2 regions of the Streptomyces sp. NBC_00887 genome follow, and region 2 is predicted to be linked to the other one. Evidence: predicted binding sites of a transcription regulator. Region 2 holds the regulator's gene; the other holds the start of a gene.
The links. Region 2 encodes HspR, which represses chaperone genes until heat shock. Its sites were predicted from a motif close to TTGAGNNNNNNNNNCTCAA; they were not measured.

Region 1 (7,137 bases), 1.5 Mb from region 2:
CGAACGACTCCGCGCTGATCAGGAAGCGGATTCTCGACCAGGCCGGCAGGGACGGGATCATCCTGCTGCACGACATCTACCGGGGGACGGTCCCCGCGGTGCCGGGCATCATCGACACCCTGAAGGACCGCGGCTACACCTTCGTGACCGTCCCCCAGCTGATGGCCCCCGCGGAACCGGAGGCCGGCACGGTGTACCGCCCCTGAACCGCCCGCGCCCCGGCCCCCTCCTCAGGAACGCGGAACGGCCCGCGCCTCCCTCGCGGGAGGAGCGGGCCGTCCGTACCGGCCGTGTCCGTGGTGCCACGCCCGTCACTGCGTGACACCTACGCCGCAGCCGGGATCCTCTCCTCTGCCCCGACCGACGCCGGAGCGAGCGCGATCTCCAGCACCTGGCGGACATCGGTGACCGGGTGGATCTCCAGGGTGTCGAGGACCTCGGCCGGGACGTCGTCCAGGTCGGCCTCGTTCCGCTTGGGGATCACCACCGTGGTGATGCCCGCCCGGTGCGCGGCCAGCAGCTTCTGCTTCAGACCGCCGATCGGCAGCACCCGTCCGGTCAGTGACACCTCACCGGTCATCGCCACATCGGTACGGACGAGCCGCCCCGAGAGCAGCGAGGCCAGCGCCGTCGTCATCGTGATGCCGGCACTCGGGCCGTCCTTGGGAACGGCGCCCGCCGGGAAGTGGATGTGCGCGCCGCGGTCCTTCAGGTCCGCGACCGGCAGTTCCAGCTCCGCGCCGTGCGACCGCAGGAAGCTCAGCGCGATCTGGGCGGACTCCTTCATCACGTCGCCGAGCTGGCCCGTGAGGGTCAGTCCGGACGCCCCGGTCTCCGGGTCGGCCAGCGACGCCTCGACGAACAGCACGTCGCCGCCCGCTCCGGTCACCGCGAGCCCGGTGGCCACGCCCGGCACCGCGGTGCGGCGCTCGGCCGGTACCTGGGCGGACTCGGGCACGTGGTGGGGGCGTCCGATCAGGCCCCGCAGGTCCTCATCGGTCACCGTGAACGGGAGCTCGCGGTCGCCCAGTTCGTGCTGTGCCGCGACCTTGCGGAGCAGTCGTGCGACCGCCCGCTCCAGGTTCCGTACGCCGGCCTCCCTCGTGTACTCGCCGGCCAGCTTGCGCAGCGCCGACTCGTCGAGGCTCACCTCGTCCTTCTCCAGACCTGCCCGCTCCAGCTGGCGCGGGAGCAGGTGGTCGCGGGCGATGACGACCTTCTCGTCCTCGGTGTAGCCGTCCAGCCTGACCAGCTCCATGCGGTCGAGCAGGGCTTCCGGGATGGCTTCGAGCACATTCGCCGTGGCCAGGAACACCACGTCGCTGAGGTCGAGTTCGACCTCCAGGTAGTGGTCGCGGAAGGTGTGGTTCTGCGCCGGGTCGAGCACCTCGAGCAGGGCGGCGGCGGGGTCGCCCCGGAAGTCCGAGCCGACCTTGTCGATCTCGTCGAGCAGGACGACCGGGTTCATCGAACCGGCCTCCTTGATGGCGCGGACGATGCGACCCGGGAGCGCGCCGACGTACGTACGCCGGTGGCCGCGGATCTCCGCCTCGTCCCGGACGCCGCCGAGTGCGACGCGGACGAACTTGCGGCCCATGGCGTGCGCCACGGACTCACCGAGCGAGGTCTTGCCCACCCCCGGCGGACCGACCAGCGCCAGCACGGCACCGCCGCGCCGCCCGCCGACCACACCGAGCCCGCGGTCGGCACGCCGCTTGCGCACCGCGAGGTACTCGGTGATGCGCTCCTTCACGTCCTGCAGGCCGGCGTGCTCCGCGTCCAGGATCTCCTGGGCGCCCCTGATGTCGTACGCGTCCTCGGTCCGCTCGGTCCACGGCAGTTCCAGGACGGTGTCCAGCCAGGTGCGGATCCAGGAGCCCTCGGGGCTCTGGTCGGACGCGCGCTCCAGCTTCTCGACCTCCTTGAGCGCGGCCTCACGGACGTTCCCGGGGAGCTCGGCGGCCTCGACACGCGCCCGGTAGTCGTCGGACTCGTCCTCCGGATCACCGTTGAGTTCGGAGAGCTCCTTGCGTACGGCGTCGAGCTGGCGCCGCAGCAGGAATTCGCGCTGCTGCTTGTCGACGCCCTCCTGGACGTCCTTGGCGATGGATTCGGCGACGTCCTGCTCGGCGAGGTGCTCGCCGAGCCACTGGACGGCCAGCTTGAGCCGGGCGACCGCGTCCACGGTCTCCAGCAGCTGGACCTTCTGGGCGGTGGTGAGGAAGGGCGAGTACCCGGAGTTGTCGGCGAGCGCCGAGATGTCCTCGATCTGCTGCACCCGGTCCACGACCTGCCAGGCACCGCGCTTCTTCAGCCAGCTGGTGGCGAGCGCCTTGTACTCCTTGGCGAGTTCGGCGGCGGAGCCGGGCAGTGGATCGGGCAGGGACACCTCGATCCGTGTGCCCTCCACCCACAGCGCCCCGCCGGGCCCGCTGGTCCCGGCACCGATCCGTACCCGGTGACGGGCGCGGATGAGAGCGCCCGGGTCCCCGTCCGAGAGCCGCCCGACCTGCTCGACGGTCCCGAGGACACCGGTCCCCGTGTAGTTCCCGTCGATACGGGGGACGAGCAGCACCTCGGGCTTGCCGCCGCCGGGCCGTGCGACGGCCTGGGCCGCCTCCACGGCGGCACGTACTTCCGCATCGGACAGATCGAGCGGCACCACCATTCCGGGAAGCACGACCTCGTCGTCGAGCGGCAGCACGGGCAGGTCGACCGGCGTGGACGCCTGGGACGTGGACTCAGCAGTCATGATCTCCCCTTCGGCAGGCAAGTTGAGTTATGTGGACTCAATGCTTCTGAGCTACCGAATGTTCCCCACCGGGTGTTCGCTCTCAGCGATCGCCCTGGAGCCCTGCCCCGCCCCGAGGCCTGCGGGCCCCACGGCGCATGCCTCTACGGCAGCGTTCCGCGTGGCACTGCCATTCCCGACGGGCCGCCCCGCGAGCGGCGAGATCGAACACGGCGGCCGCGCGGGCCGGAGGGTGACACTGCGGAAATCCGATGGTCCCGGCGGCGGCGGCTGGGGATGATGGACCCGCCGACCGTCCCGCCGCCGACCGGAGACCGGAGACCGCCCACATGTCCGTCACAGACGTCCACCGCCCCGTCACCCTCGACCGGCGCGAAGGGCCGTACGGTGAAGTCGTCCTGCGGGAGCGCGGCGACGACTTGGAGATCATCGCCAACGGCTGCTTCCTCATGGACACCTCCGACGGGCGCTCGGAGCGGCTGCTGATCGACGCGGCGCTCGACGCGCTGCCCGACGGGCGACAGGACCCTGCCGTGCTCATCGGCGGGCTCGGCGTCGGCTTCTCGCTGGTTCGCGCCGCGGCCGGCGAGCAGTGGGGCCGGATCGTGGTCGTCGAGCGGGAACAGGCGATCGTGGACTGGCACCTGGAGGGGCCGCTCGGCCGGATCTCCGGGGCCGCGCTCACCGATCCGCGGACCGAGATCCTCCGTACGGACCTCGTCGAGCACCTCCGTACGACCACGGAGCGTTACGACGCGCTGTGCCTGGACATCGACAACGGCCCCGACTGGACCGTCACGGAGGGCAACGGAAGCCTCTATTCACCGGCCGGTCTCGCGGCCTGCCTGGCCCGCCTGACGCCCGGCGGAGTCCTTGCCGTGTGGTCCGCGCAGCCGTCCGCGGACTTCGAGAACGCCTTACGGAATGCCGGATTCCACGCGGTACGGACCGAAGAAGTAGCCGTTGCCCGAGGTGTGCCCGACGTGGTCCATCTCGCACTCCGGAGTGCCTGAACCCCCACCCGGTATCCATCGCCCCGGTATCCCGCGGGCCAAGCGCCACATGGCCGACGATCCGCCGCTCCCGGGGAGGTAACACCTTCACCTCGGTCAACACCCTGCGTAGCCGTGAGCCGTCTTCTGCCTTTACGCTCTGACCGGCACAAGGGATCACCCACGAAATCCACAAGCGATAACCGTGCCTCCGGGGGAATGGCCTCCGCGAGAACGGGCAGGGGCGGGGCGATGGAACAGACACACACCACCCACAACGGCGTCGCGGCCACCCCCGGGGCTCAGCGCCGGGTTCTGGTGGTCGAGGACGACGCGACGATCGTCGACGCCATTTCCGCCCGTCTGCGGGCCGAGGGCTTTCTGGTGCAGACCGCACTGGACGGTCCGGCGGCCGTGGACGCGGCCGAGGCCTGGCAGCCTGATCTGATGGTGCTCGACATCATGCTTCCCGGCTTCGACGGCCTGGAAGTCTGCCGCCGTGTGCAGGCCCGGCGCCCCGTACCGGTGCTGATGCTCACCGCACGCGACGACGAGACCGACATGCTGGTCGGGCTCGGGGTCGGCGCCGACGACTACATGACCAAGCCGTTCTCCATGCGTGAGCTGGCGGCGCGGGTGCACGTCCTGCTGCGGCGGGTGGAGCGGGCCGCGCTGGCCGCGGTCACCCCGCGCAGCGGCATCCTGCGCCTCGGCGAGCTGGAGATCGACCACGCGCAGCGCCGGGTCCGGGTGCGCGCCGACGACGTCCACCTGACGCCGACCGAGTTCGACCTGCTGGTCTGCCTGGCCAACACACCGCGCGCGGTGCTGTCCCGGGAGCAGCTCCTGGCAGAGGTGTGGGACTGGGCGGACGCCTCGGGCACCCGTACGGTCGACAGCCACATCAAGGCGCTGCGCCGGAAGATCGGCGCCGAGCGGATCCGAACGGTGCACGGCGTCGGTTACGCCCTGGAGACTCCCGCGCCATGACGCGGCCCGGCTCCGGACTGCGGCCCTTCTCGATCAAGGCCAAGCTGGGCACGCTCGTCGTGGTCTCGGTGTTCATCACGACCGGCCTGCTGATCGTCGCGCTGCGCACCAGGACCGAGTTCAGGTTCATCACGGTCTTCTCGGTGATCGCCACGCTGCTGATCACCCAGTTCGTGGCCCACGGCCTGACCGCACCGCTGGACGAGATGAGAGCTGTCGCCCGATCGATCTCGCACGGCGACTACACGAGACGGGTGAGCGGCGCCGGACGCCGCGACGAGCTCGGCGACCTGGCGCAGACGATCAACCGCATGGCGGACGACCTGGAGGCCGAGGACAGGCACCGCAAGGAGCTGGTGGCCAATGTCTCGCACGAGCTGCGCACCCCCATCGCGGCGCTGAGAGCCGTACTGGAGAACGTGGTGGACGGCGTGTCCGCCGCCGATCCCGAGACGATGCGTACGGCCCTGAAGCAGACCGAGCGCCTCGGCAGGCTGGTGGAGACGCTGCTGGACCTCTCACGGCTGGACAACGGCGTGGTCACGCTGAAGGCACGCCGCTTCGAGGTGTGGCCCTATCTGTCGGGGGTCCTGAAGGAAGCGAACCTGGCGGCCTCGCACCGCAGGCTCTCCTCGGGCTCCGGCAACCACTCCCGTACGGACGTCCATCTGCACCTCGACGTGTCGCCGCCCGAGCTGACCGCGCACGCGGACGCGGAACGGCTGCACCAGGTGGTCGCCAATCTCATCGACAACGCGGTCAAGCACAGCCCTCCGCACGGCCGGGTGACGGTGCTGGCGCGTCGCGGGGACCACCCCGAGTCGCTCGAACTGGAGGTCGTGGACGAGGGCCCGGGCATTCCGGAGGCGGAGCGCCACCGGGTCTTCGAACGCTTCAACCGGGGCCAGGCGCCCTACCCGCACGGGTCCGGCAACGACGGCGGTACGGGGCTGGGGCTGGCGATCGCCCGCTGGGCGGTGGATCTGCACGGCGGCCGTATCGGCGTGGCCGAATCAGCTCGCGGATGCCGGATCCAGGTCACTCTTCCGGGGACCTCTCAGTTCCACGGTTGACATAGAGTTCGAACCGGAAGGCGGCGTTCTACGCCGTGGCCCCGAAAGAGATACGGTCCAAGGGGCCGTGTCCACGGCCTCGCGTACCCGAAGTGCAGCGGAACCCCGCTTGTTTCCCGCCATTTCATGCGCCGAAACCCGGCTTCCGATGTGATGTGCACGACGAAGACCGGCCCGGCCTGCATGTAACGGCTGGGGAGGCGTAGCCTTGATTTCCGCTGTCCATCACCTTGTGAAGCGGAAGAGGGCGGTTGCCGCCGTGTCGTCTCAGTCCCCCAGTAACTCGAGCATCTCGACCGATCAAGAAGCAGGCTCCGGGTCCAACCCGGCGGCCGCATTCGGCCCCAATGAGTGGCTTGTCGACGAGATCTACCAGCAGTACCTCCAGGACCCCAGCTCGGTCGATCGCGCCTGGTGGGACTTCTTCGCCGACTACAAGCCGGGCACGTCCGGCACGGCGGACAAGCCCGGCCCCGCAGCCGCGGGGGCTGCGGTGACGCCCGCTCCCGCCGCGACCACCGTCGACAACGCCGTTCCGGCCGAGTCCGTGGCGAAGGCCCCGGCCACGGCCGCCGTGCCCGCACCCGCCGCTCCGGCGCCGAAGGCGGCGGCCCCTGCTCCGGCCGCCCCTGCTCCGGCAGCACCCGCCCCGGCGAAGGCAGCACCCGCGAAGGCCGAGGCCGCCGATGCGACCGAGGCTCCGGCCGGCCCTGAGTACGTGACACTGCGCGGCCCCTCGGCCGCCGTCGCGAAGAACATGAACGCCTCGCTGGAGCTGCCGACGGCCACATCCGTCCGCGCCGTCCCGGTGAAGCTGCTCTTCGACAACCGCATCGTCATCAACAACCACCTCAAGCGGGCCCGCGGCGGGAAGATCTCCTTCACCCACCTCATCGGCTACGCGATGGTGCAGGCCCTCAAGGCCATGCCGTCGATGAACTACTCCTTCGCGGTCAAGGACGGCAAGCCGACCCTGGTCAAGCCGGAGCACATCAACCTCGGCCTGGCCATCGACCTGGTGAAGCCGAACGGCGACCGCCAGCTGGTCGTCGCGGCCATCAAGAAGGCCGAGACCCTCAACTTCTTCGAGTTCTGGCAGGCGTACGAGGACATCGTCCGCCGCGCCCGTGTCGGCAAGCTCGGCATGGACGACTTCTCCGGGGTCACCGCCTCGCTGACCAACCCCGGCGGCATCGGCACCGTTCACTCGGTGCCCCGCCTGATGCCCGGACAGGGCCTCATCATGGGCGTCGGCGCGATGGACTACCCGGCGGAGTTCCAGGGCACCTCGCAGGACACCCTGAACAAGCTGGGCATCTCGAAGGTCATG
Region 2 (7,137 bases):
TCCGAGGCGAACGACGTCCTCGGTGACCCCAAGAAGCGCAAGGAGTACGACGAGGCGCGCGCCCTCTTCGGCAACGGAGGCTTCCGGGCGGGTCCCGGCGGTGCGGGCGGCAACTTCAACTTCGACCTGGGGGACCTCTTCGGGGGTGCCCCGGGTGCGGGCCAGGGCGGCGGTGCCGGCGGGTTCGGCGGTGGTGGCGGCGGCCTGGGCGACGTCTTCGGCGGACTGTTCAACCGGGGCGGCGCGGGCACCCGTGTCCAGCCGCGCCGCGGCCAGGACATCGAGTCCGAGGTGACGCTCAGCTTCACCGAGGCCGTCGACGGGGCCACGGTCCCGCTGCGGATGTCCAGCCAGGCGCCCTGCAAGGCGTGTTCGGGCACGGGCGACAGGAACGGCACCCCGAGGGTCTGTCCGACCTGCGTCGGCACCGGTCAGGTGTCACGCGGCAGCGGCGGCGGATTCTCGCTCACCGATCCCTGTGTGGACTGCAAGGGCCGGGGCCTCATCGCCCAGGACCCCTGCGAGGTCTGCAAGGGCAGCGGCCGGGCGAAGTCGGCCCGCACCATGCAGGTGCGGATCCCGGCGGGCGTGCTGGACGGCCAGCGGATCCGGCTGCGCGGCAAGGGCAGCCCGGGCGAGCGCGGCGGCCCGGCAGGCGACCTCTACGTCGTCGTCCATGTCGACGCCCACCCGGTCTTCGGCCGCAAGGGCGACAACCTCACCGTCACCGTGCCCGTCACCTTCGCGGAGGCGGCACTCGGCGGCGAGGTGAAGGTCCCCACGCTCGGCGGACCTCCGGTCACCCTGAAACTCCCGGCCGGTACCCCCAACGGGCGTACGATGCGGGCCCGCGGCAAGGGAGCCGTGCGCAAGGACGGCACCCGTGGCGACCTCCTGGTCACCGTCGAGGTGTCCGTGCCCAAGGATCTCGGCGCGGAGGCTCAGGAAGCGCTGGAGGCCTACCGGAAGGCGACCGCGGGGGAGGACCCGCGGGCGGAGCTGTTCCAGGCTGCGAAGGGAGCTTGAGATGGACGGCCGTCGGCGCAATCCGTACCAGCTGACCGATGAATCACCGGTGTACGTGATCTCGATCGCGGCCCAGCTCTCGGGATTGCATCCGCAGACGCTGCGCCAGTACGACCGCCTCGGCCTGGTCTCGCCGGACCGTACGGCCGGACGCGGCAGGCGCTACTCGGCCCGCGACATCGAACTGCTGCGCACGGTGCAGCAGCTGTCGCAGGACGAGGGCATCAACCTGGCGGGCATCAAGCGCATCATCGAGCTGGAGAACCAGGTCGCCGCGCTCCAGCAGCGCGTCGCCGAGCTCTCCGCGGCGGTGGACGGTGCGGCGGTGGCCATGCAGCAGCGCGAGGCCCAGGTGCACGCCTCGTACCGGCGCGACCTGGTGCCGTACCAGGACGTGCAGCAGACCAGCGCGCTGGTCGTCTGGCGGCCCAAGAGGCCGAAGGACTGAGACCGGCTGCGGAGGCCCGCCCCCGGGGCGTCATGACCCGTTCATGACCCCGGGGGCGGGCCTCTGTGCTGTCCCGGTGCCGGCCTCGGCGATGCCGGACCGGACGATGAGCGCCCCCAGGTGGGTCCGGCTGCGGGCATTGAGCGTCTGCATGAGCTTGGAGATGTGGGAGCGGCAGGTGCGGACGCTGATGCCCAGCTTGCGTGCGACCACGTCGTCGACGTGGCCCTCGGTCAGCAGCCGGGCGATGCTCTGCTGGACGGCGGTGACGGGGGCGCCCGGGACGGTTGCCGGGAGCTGCTGGGTGAGGGGGGTGGCCTGCGCCCAGAGGACCTCGTAGACCTGGGTGAGATAGGTGACGAGGGCGGGATGGCGGATTTCCAGTGCCGTCTCACGCGTGGGAGTGGCGGGGATGTAGGCCACGGCGCGGTCGAAGATGATGAGCCGTTCGACGCTCTGCTCGACGGTCCGCACCTGGAGGCGGTCGGACGGTATTTCCGCCACGTAGTCCTTGAGCCCGGGGCTGTACCGTGCGGGGTGCTGGTAGAGGTGCCTCAGACGGGCTCCCGAGGCGATCGCGGAGCGGGCGTTCTCCAGCCCCTGCCGCATGTTGTGTGTGAGCCTGTTGGCCCCCGGCTGCGCCGTCAGGACCTCCTCCTTGGCATGGGTGGAGGCCTCCCGGAGCACGGAGACGATCAGCGACCGTCCTTCGAGCACGGTGATCGCGTGGTTGGGGTCCTCATCGGCGACGGCCATCAGCGGCGCAAGCGCCCCTGACAGCGCGGAGGTCAGACGTATCCGCTCGTCTATCTCCCTGGTGATGGGCTGCAGCAGGTGGGCCAGAGCGGCGGACGGCGGGACGGGACGAAGCCACGCGTCGTCGTCCGGGTCGGGCTGGACGAGGGCCATCTCCAGCAGGCACGGAGCGGAGTCCAGGTCGGCGCGGGGGAGACGTCCCGCGCGCAGCGCTTCCTCGTACAGGCGTATCGCCGGGTCGCACAGTTCTCGATTCCCATGCGCATGGGTCGGGTTTGCCTTTTCCGCGTCGATTTGGGGGCCCTCATTTTTTTGCACTGCAACAAGATGACGGTGGCGGAAGCCTGGATCCGGGGGAATCGTGGTGCGCCAGGAGCGGTCACTCCTGATCCAGGATCCCTGACTGTGCGATCAGATAGCCGAGTTGGGCGCGACTGTTGCTGCCGAGCGCGGCGTTCAGTTTGGCCACATGTGCGCGGCAGGTGCGGACATTCATGCCGAGACGGCGCGCGATCGAGTCGTCGACGTGTCCCTCGACGAGGAGTTGGGCTATCGCATGCTGAACTCCGCTGATGCCGAGGGTTGTCGGGTTGTACTTGACTTCCTCCAGCAGGGGAGCGGCTCGGGTCCAGAGTTGTTCGAAGACCTTGGCGAGGTACTCGACCAGTCCCGTATGCCGCAGTTCCAGAGCGACTTGGCGGTCGTCCGTGGCCGGGATGAAGGCGACCGTGCGGTCGAAGATGATCAGGCGCTCGATGAGTTCCTCGAGCGTGCGGATTTCCACGTTGTCGTCCGCAATACGTTCGGCGTACGCCAGTGTGCTGGGGCTGTGCCGCACGGTGTGCTGGTAGAGCGTGCGGATGCGTACGCCGCGGTCCACGACGGACAGGCCCCGTTCCAGGGCCTCGATGAGGCGGTCCTCGCTCCGGCCGCCTCCCGGCTGGACGGTCAGGACCTCCGTTCGGCACTCGGCCGTGGCGAGGTCCAGCGCCGCGTTGATCCGGTTGGCGCCTTCAAGGACCGTGATCGCGTGGGTGGTCGGCGGGTCCTGGGCGCTGATGTCCATGTAGGGCTCGAAGGACTCGGTGAGCAGGACGGAGCGCCGGCGGCGTTCCAGGATCTCGCGTTCGAGCGGGTGCAGGTGTTTGGCCAGTGCGGCGGACGGGGGTACCGGCCGGAGCCAGTCCGCGTCGTCGGGATCGGGGTGCACTAGGGCGAAGTCGATCAGACACGGGGCGGCTGCCGCCTCGGCGCGGGCGATGCGCCCGGAGCGCAATGCGCTGGCGTAAAGGCGCCCACCTTCTTCGCACAGTTCGGTGATCCCGTGAGGATGTGTCGGCTTTGTGTAGCTTGTGGTCATATCTCCACCCCCCAGGTTCCTGAACATGCAGGAACATGATGCATCGACTCAGTGGTGTTCGAGTGCCTGGGTGAGACATCGTCTTAAGTGCGGGGGAGAAGAATCCACAAGTGAGGACGAAGCCGACTATGTATAAGCGAATGCTTCGCTCGGCGCTTGCCGCCTCGTTCGTTGCAGCCTTGGGCATTGGACTGGCGGGCGGGGGCGACATCGCATGGGGCGGGGAGGCCGTCGCGGCATCGGGCGACATCGCCTGGGGTGCCGAGGCCGCGCCCGCATCGGGTGACATCGCCTGGGGCGCTCCGGCAGCGTCGGCGCCAGGTGACATCGCCTGGGGTGCCGAGGCCGCGCCCGCATCGGGTGACATCGCCTGGGGCGCTCCGGCGGCGTCGGTACCAGGTGACATCGCCTGGTCCGCTCCGGCCCTTACCGGCGCATGACCACCCCACCGGACGACCGCACCTTCCGGCGGGAGATGGCCACGGCCTATCGGTCAGGGTGGCACTTCATCGATCTGCTCACGGCGCTCACCGGCCATGGCGATTCGTTGATGGTCACCCTGTTCGGAGAGCCGATCGTCGTGGTGATGGAAACGGACGACGACGTCCGCGCCTATCGCTGTCTGCGCCGGCCCCGCGGAGCGCCGCAACCGGTTCGCTGTGCCGTGAGGTACGGCATGATTTTCGTCAATCTCGATCAGCGGGACCACGAGCTGTTCGAACAAGAAGCCATCTCCGCCACCCCCCGCAGTGCCTGAACGATTCCCCCGTCGTTCCATGTCGTTCAGGCGCTTCCCCCACACAACGGCGCCATCGTGACCTGAACACGATGGCGCCGTTGTGCTGCCCGGATGGATTTCTCAGCCTCTGCCGAGCGCCCGGTCCACGGCGATCTCGATGACGACCCGTTCCGGGTTGTGCGCCGGAGTGCGCTCGTACCGCTGCGCGTAACGGCGTACCGCGTCCGCCACCTGCCCGGACTCCGTGCGGACCGTCGCGAGGCCCTCCAGGGTCGCCCAGCGGCGTCCCTGCATCTGGCAGACCGCGACCCGTGCGCCCTGGGGGCCCGCCGCCAGGACGTGGGCGACCTTCCGGCTGTTCCCGCTGGTGATGACACGTGCCAGCCGAGTCTCCGGGTCGTACGTCACGCCGACCGGCACCACATGCGGGGTGCCGTCAGGGCGGAGCGTCGTCAAGGTGCACACATGGCGCTCCCGCCAGAAGGCGAGGTACTCGGGGCCGAGGTTGCGAACGTCAGGCATGGGGTCAGCCTAGAGAGAACGGCCCCCACACCCGCACCCGGTCAGGCTTGAGTGGAATAGACTCAACTTTGTACCCGTTATTCGAGTCATACTTCAGTGAAGCCGAGAAGCACCAGCACAAGGAGGAGACAACGCCCGTGGACGCCGAGCTGACCAACAGGAGCCGGGACGCCCTCAACGCGGCCACCAGCAGGGCCGTCAAGGACGGGCACCCCGACCTCACCCCGGGGCATCTGCTGCTTGCACTGCTCGCGGGCGAGGACAACGCGAACATCACCGACCTGCTGGCCGCGGCCGACGCCGACCAGGTGGTCGTGCGTGCCGAGACGGAGCGGCTTCTCGGCGCGCTGCCCAGCGTCACCGGATCCACCGTCGCCCCGCCGCAGCCCAACCGTGAGCTGCTCGCCGTCATCTCCGACGCCGCACAGAGGGCGAAGGAACTGGGCGACGACTACCTCTCCACAGAGCACCTGCTGATCGGTATCGCGGCCAAGGGCGGCCGCGCCGGTGAGATCCTCACTCAGCAGGGAGCCAGTGCGAAGAAGCTGCTGGACGCATTCGAGAAGAGCAGGGGAGGGCGCCGGGTGACCACACCCGACCCGGAGGGCCAGTACAAGGCCCTGGAGAAGTTCGGCACCGACTTCACGGCCGCCGCGCGCGAGGGCAGGCTCGACCCCGTCATCGGACGTGACCAGGAGATCCGCCGTGTCGTCCAGGTGCTGTCCCGCCGCACGAAGAACAACCCCGTGCTCATCGGGGAGCCCGGTGTCGGCAAGACCGCCGTCGTCGAAGGGCTCGCCCAGCGGATCATCAAGGGGGACGTCCCCGAGTCGCTGAAGAACAAGCGGCTCGTCTCCCTCGACCTCGGCGCGATGGTCGCGGGTGCGAAGTACCGGGGCGAGTTCGAGGAACGCCTCAAGACCGTCCTCTCCGAGATCAAGGAGAGCGACGGCCAGATCATCACCTTCATCGACGAGCTGCACACCGTCGTCGGCGCGGGTGCCGGCGGCGACTCCTCGATGGACGCGGGCAACATGCTCAAGCCGATGCTCGCCCGGGGTGAGCTCCGCATGGTCGGCGCCACCACGCTGGACGAGTACCGCGAGCGCATCGAGAAGGACCCCGCCCTGGAGCGCCGCTTCCAGCAGGTCCTGGTCGCCGAGCCGTCCGTCGAGGACACGATCGCGATCCTGCGCGGCCTCAAGGGCAGGTACGAGGCGCACCACAAGGTCCAGATCGCGGACTCCTCGCTGGTCGCCGCCGCGACCCTCTCCGACCGCTACATCACTTCCCGCTTCCTCCCCGACAAGGCCATCGACCTCGTCGACGAGGCCGCCTCCCGACTCCGTATGGAGATCGACTCCTCCCCCCTGGAGATCGACGAGCTCCAGCGGGCCGTCGACCGCCTGCACATGGAGGAGCTCGCCCTCAAGAACGAGACCGACGCGGGCTCCAAGCAGCGCCTGGAGAAGCTCCGCCGCGATCTCGCCGACAAGGAGGAGGAGCTGCGGGGCCTGACCGCCCGCTGGGAGAAGGAGAAGCAGGGGCTCAACCGCGTCGGTGAGCTGAAGGAGCGCCTGGACGAACTGCGCGGCCAGGCCGAACGCGCCCAGCGCGACGGCGACTTCGACACCGCGTCCAAGCTGCTGTACGGGGAGATCCCCGGCCTGGAGCGCGAACTGGCCGAAGCGGCCGAGGCCGAGCAGGAAGCCGCCCAGGACACCATGGTCAAGGAGGAGGTCGGACCGGACGACATCGCGGACGTCGTCGGGGCGTGGACGGGCATCCCGGCCGGACGCCTCCTGGAGGGCGAGACCCAGAAGCTCCTGCGCATGGAGGACGAGCTGGGCCGCAGGCTCATCGGCCAGACCGAGGCCGTGCGCTCCGTGGCGGACGCGGTACGCCGCACCCGCGCCGGGATCGCCGACCCCGACCGGCCCACCGGCTCGTTCCTCTTCCTCGGCCCGACCGGCGTCGGCAAGACCGAGTTGGCCAAGGCGCTCGCGGACTTCCTGTTCGACGACGAACGGGCCATGATCCGCATCGACATGAGCGAGTACGGCGAGAAGCACAGTGTCGCCCGGCTCGTCGGCGCCCCGCCCGGCTATGTCGGCTACGAGGAGGGCGGCCAGCTCACGGAGGCCGTCCGCCGCCGCCCGTACAGCGTCGTCCTGCTCGACGAGGTGGAGAAGGCGCACCCCGAGGTCTTCGACATCCTGCTGCAGGTGCTCGACGACGGCCGGCTCACCGACGGGCAGGGCAGGACGGTGGACTTCCGCAACACCA

Region 1: a site for HspR is predicted at 2,775-2,793, ahead of lon (endopeptidase La). Genes of this name have one in related genera too.

What each region holds. Positions count from the first base shown of each region.
Region 1 is NZ_CP108788.1:4,601,773-4,608,909, forward strand. Features, by position in the region: gene OG844_RS20800 (polysaccharide deacetylase family protein) at 1-206, shown strand, start outside; gene lon (endopeptidase La) at 326-2,752, opposite strand; gene OG844_RS20810 (spermidine synthase) at 3,082-3,765, shown strand; gene OG844_RS20815 (response regulator transcription factor) at 3,997-4,734, shown strand; gene OG844_RS20820 (ATP-binding protein) at 4,731-5,807, shown strand; gene OG844_RS20825 (multifunctional oxoglutarate decarboxylase/oxoglutarate dehydrogenase thiamine pyrophosphate-binding subunit/dihydrolipoyllysine-residue succinyltransferase subunit) at 6,067-7,137, shown strand, end outside.
Region 2 is NZ_CP108788.1:6,083,845-6,090,981, forward strand. Features, by position in the region: gene dnaJ (molecular chaperone DnaJ) at 1-1,026, shown strand, start outside; gene OG844_RS27895 (heat shock protein transcriptional repressor HspR) at 1,028-1,474, shown strand; gene OG844_RS27900 (LuxR C-terminal-related transcriptional regulator) at 1,505-2,548, opposite strand; gene OG844_RS27905 (helix-turn-helix transcriptional regulator) at 2,610-3,617, opposite strand; gene OG844_RS27910 (5'-nucleotidase) at 3,770-4,030, shown strand; gene OG844_RS27915 ((2Fe-2S)-binding protein) at 4,027-4,347, shown strand; gene OG844_RS27920 (pyridoxamine 5'-phosphate oxidase family protein) at 4,450-4,851, opposite strand; gene clpB (ATP-dependent chaperone ClpB) at 4,989-7,137, shown strand, end outside.